One region of the Rubrivirga marina genome, then DNA from elsewhere that is predicted to be linked to it. Evidence: predicted binding sites of a transcription regulator. Region 1 holds the regulator's gene; the other holds the start of a gene.
What was found. Region 1 encodes HrcA, which represses chaperone genes, less so after heat shock. Its sites were predicted from a motif close to TNTTAGCACTCNCNNNNNGNGAGTGCTAANA; they were not measured.
Positions count from the first base shown of each region.

Region 2: the regulator HrcA is predicted to act here: its motif matches at 1,090-1,120, upstream of groES (co-chaperone GroES).

Region 1 is NZ_MQWD01000001.1:4,008,533-4,010,727, forward strand. It holds gene dnaJ (molecular chaperone DnaJ) at 1-83, opposite strand, end outside; gene BSZ37_RS17085 (nucleotide exchange factor GrpE) at 134-700, opposite strand; gene hrcA (heat-inducible transcriptional repressor HrcA) at 816-1,880, opposite strand; gene BSZ37_RS17095 (DUF2231 domain-containing protein) at 1,957-2,195, opposite strand, start outside.
Region 2 is NZ_MQWD01000001.1:3,174,780-3,176,974, reverse strand. It holds gene groL (chaperonin GroEL) at 1-674, opposite strand, end outside; gene groES (co-chaperone GroES) at 743-1,036, opposite strand; gene BSZ37_RS13390 (DUF2085 domain-containing protein) at 1,218-1,706, shown strand; gene BSZ37_RS13385 (DUF4199 family protein) at 1,706-2,195, shown strand, end outside.

The DNA of each region.
Region 1 (2,195 bases):
GCCTTCTTGATCTCGTCGGCCGTCGCCGTGCGGGCGACGCCCAGGACGTCGTAGAAGTCTCGCTCGGCGGTGTTGGCGGGCATGGACGGATCGGGGGGACGAAACGGAACGCTACGAGGCGGACACGCGGCGGTTACTCCGCGACGATGACGCGCGCGTGACGGAGGACGCGGTCGCCGAGGCGGTAGCCGGGCTGGATCTCGGCCAAGACCGTGCCGGACTCGGTGCCCTCCGGCGCCGGCTGCTGCATCATCGCCTCGTGCTCGTGCTCGTCGAACGGCTTGCCGACCGCCTCGATGGGCGTCACGCCGACCCGCTGGAGGGCGTCGGAGAACTTCTGGAACACGAGCTCGATGCCCTGGCTGAGGGCGTCGAACGACGGCGACCCGGAGTCCTGCTGCGCCGCGCGCTGGGCCGCGTCGAGCGAGCGCGTGAGGTCGTCGTAGACGTCGAGAATGGGAATCAGGACGGCCCGGCGGCCCTGTCGGACGGCCTCCTCGCGGTCGGTGAGGGACCGGCGGCGGTAGTTGTCGTACTCGGCCGTAAGACGGAGGAGCCGGTCCTGGAGGCGGTCGATCTCTTCGGCGGCACCATCGGAAGCCTCGGGCGCATCGCCGGCGTCGGCGACGTGCGCGTCCGGCTCGGCGACGGCCTCGTCGTCGAAGTGGGCGTCGGAGGGGGAGAAATCGCGGTCGGCCATGCGGGGGGGAGAGTGGACCGTCGCCGGCAACATCGGAAGGTCCGGCGGCGGGGTCGAACGAAACAGGTGGGAAATGGGGGCGAACGCCGGAAGGACGGACCCGCCCGGCGGCGCGCTAGTCCGGGGGCGAGTCGCCGAGGAGCCGGGCCACGTACTCGACGAGGCCGACGGCTCTGGAGTAGTCCATCCGCGTCGGGCCGAGCACGGCCACGGCGCCGACGCTCTCGCCGACGCGGTACGGTGCCGTGACGACGGAGTACGCCGGGCCGTCCTCGACGTCGGGACGCCCCCGCTCGACCTCGCGGCCGATCAGGACGACGGCCCGGTCCGCCTCGGTGGGGTCGACGAGGCGCGGGCGCTCGAGGAGGTGGACCACGACGTCCTCGCTCTCGACGAGCTCGATCACGTCGCGGACCCACTCGGGGCGCGCGAACTCGGGCTGGGCCACGAGGTGCTGCGCCCCACCGATGGCCGCCCGCCGCGCCGGCGTGGACTCGCGAAAGAGCGTCTTCCCATCCCGGAGGACGACGCGAACGATCCCCGTCCGGTCCTCGTCTTCGAGGTCGCGGACGCGCTCGCGGCCGGTCCGCCGGATCTCCTCCAGCGAGTGGCCCGCCAGGCGCTCGTTGAGCCGCCGGACGATGCCGTCGACCGCCTCGGGGCGGACGTCGACGTCGACCTCGGCGGCGACGGTCCGGGCGAGCCCGCCGCGGAGGGCGAGGACGAACAGGACGCGCGCGCCGCCGAGGGGCACGACCTCGATCCGCTCCAGCACGCCCGTCGACAGGCTCGGGGTGAGGACGACGCCGAGGAGCTGGCTCAGGCGCCCGAGCACGCGGCTCGTCTCTCGGGCCACGGCCTCGAGGTCGCCGAGGCGGCGGCGGACGCTCTCGCGCAGGAGGCCCGCCTCGCGCTCCGAGAGCCCCGTCACGTCCATCAACCCGTCGACGTAGAGCCGGTAGCCGAGCTCGGTCGGGACGCGACCGGCCGACGTGTGGGGGTGGCCGAGGTAGCCGGCCTCCTCGAGGTCGCGCATCGTGGCGCGGACCGACGCGCTCGACAGTTCGACCTCGTCGGCCAGCGTCTTCGACCCGACCGGGGAGGCCGTGTCGATAAAGTGCTGGACGACGCGCCGGAGCACGTCTTCCTGGCGGGTGGTGAGCGGGGCGGGGTCGGTCATGGCGGCAGAGAGAACGAATCTAGCCGCTCGCTCGTCCCCTGGAGGTCCGGCCTCCCCGGACGTTTTCACCGACGCCTTACCGAGGCACGCCCCAGACCATGATCCCGCCGAGGTGGGCCGTCCAGGCGACGAGCGCGGCGGCCAGGACCGCGGGCAGGACGACGAGCAGCCGGCCCCACAGCGGCTCCCGCTTCCGGGGCGGCGGGGCCTCCTCCCCGTCCTCGACAGGTTTCGGGCGGCGGAGCCGGGCCGCCGAAACGACGCCGAAGGCGACGGCCGCGAGCGCGCTCGTCCAGATCGTCCACTCCGCCCCCG
Region 2 (2,195 bases), 830 kb from region 1:
TTCTTGTCGTGGATGAGGACGAGCGCGTCCTCGAGCACGACCTCCATCGCGTCCGGGTCGGTCACGAAGTACGGGCTGAGGTAGCCGCGGTCGAACTGCATGCCCTCGACGGTCTCGAGGGAGGTGTCGGTGCCCTTGGCCTCCTCGACCGTGATGACGCCGTCCTTGCCGACCTTCTCCATCGCCTCCGCGATGAGGTTGCCGATCTCCTCGTCGCTGTTGGCGGAGATGGTGCCGACCTGGGCGATCTCGTCCTTGCCGCCGACCTCGCGCGAGAGGCCCTTGAGCTCCTCGACGACGGCGGTGACGGCCTTGTCGATGCCGCGCTTGAGGTCCATCGGGTTTGCGCCCGAGTTGACCGAGCGGAGGCCCTGGTTCATGATCGCCTGGGCGAGGACCGTGGCGGTCGTCGTCCCGTCACCGGCGACGTCGGAGGTCTTGGAGGCGACCTCCTTGACCATCTGCGCGCCGACGTTGGCAATCTTGTCCTCGAGCTCGATCTCCTTGGCGACGGTCACGCCGTCCTTGGTGACAGTCGGGGCGCCGAACTTCTTCTCGATGATGACGTTGCGGCCCTTGGGTCCCAGCGTCACCTTGACGGCGTTGGCGAGCGCGTCGACGCCCTCCTTCAGCTGGTTCCGGGCGTCCGCGTCGAATGTGATCTGCTTAGCCATTGTGGTTGGTTGGTTCTAGAGTTGGGGGTGTCCGCCTCGGTACCGAGGCGGCCGGGCGAGCGCGAAGGCTAGCCGTTGACGATGCCGAGGATGTCGGACTCGCGCATGATGAGGACGTCCTCGCCGTCGAGCTGGATCTCGGTCCCGGCGTACTTGCCGTAAAGGACGGTGTCGTTCTCGGAGACGGTCATGTCGACCTTCGTCCCGTTCTCGACCTTGCCCGGGCCGACGGCCAGGACGGTCCCGCGCTGGGGCTTCTCCTTGGCGGTGTCAGGGATGTAGAGGCCGCCGGCCGTCTGGGTCTCGGCGTCCTGGGGCTTGACGACGACGCGGTCGCCGAGCGGCTTGATGGAAGCTGCCATGGTGTGGATTGGAAGGGGGGGTACAGAGGGTGCGGTCGAGCCGCGGCGAGTGAGATTAGCACTCTCCCCGCGAGAGTGCTAGGGTTCCAACCTCGGGTTCTGCCGGAGGGTCCCGCGCGCCGCGTTAAGTCGTCGTCAAGCGTGGCGCATCCTCGCCGGAGGCCCGCCGTAGGTTCGGGCCATGGCACGTCCCGCTCGGCTCTCCGTCGGCTGGTCGGTCGCGCTCGGCGCGGTCGGTACGCTCGCCGTGCTCGCCGTGCTCCCGCCCGTCCTCGGCGGCGAGCCGGGGGCCCTCGTCCGCGGGGCGTTCTCGACCGTCTGTCACCAGTTGCCGCACCGCTCTCCGCACCTGGCTGGGGAGGCGATCGCCCTCTGCCACCGGTGTTCGGGCATTTTGCTCGGCCTCCTCGCCGGGCTCGCGCTCGCACCCCTCGTCGGCCCCCGACTCCTCCGCCGGATCCAGCGCTCGGGCCAGATCGGCTGGCTGATTCTCGCCGGCGTCCCGACGGCCGTCGACTGGGCGCTCGGCGCGCTCGGCCTCTGGGCCAACACGCCCGCCTCGCGGACGCTGACGGGGGTCCTGTTCGGCGTCGTCGCCGGCGGCATCCTCGCGGCCAACCTGCTCACCCCGCGCGTGCCGCGCTCCCTCTCACCCTCGCTCACGACCTGATGCCCAGCAAGTCCCAATCCGTCCTCCTCGGCGCCGCGGTCTACACCGTCGCCGCTCTGATCACAGGGTTCATCGCCATCAACGGCGGGACCGCCGGCGGGTACCTCGCCAGCGCGCTCTGCTGCGTCTCGGCGCTGCTCGGCCCGTTCGTCGCCGTCTGGCACTACACCTCAACGAACCGGCTGACGATCCCGGCTGGGACCGGCGCCGGGATGGGGGCCGCGGCCATCGCCCTCGGCGGGATCGTGAGCTACGGGATCACGCTCTTGCTCCAGGCCATCAATGTGTACCCGTCCGACACAGAGCTGATGGACCGCCAGCGGGAGCAGCTCATCACGCAGGGGCTCGAGCCCGAGCAGATCGAGCAGGCGATGCAGATGGGTGAGATGTTCCAAGGCGTCGGCGGCGCCCTCCTCAACCTGGTCATCGCCGCGCTGATTGGCGCCGTCGCGGGGGCGATCGCGGCGTCGGTGTTCAAGAAGGGCGCCG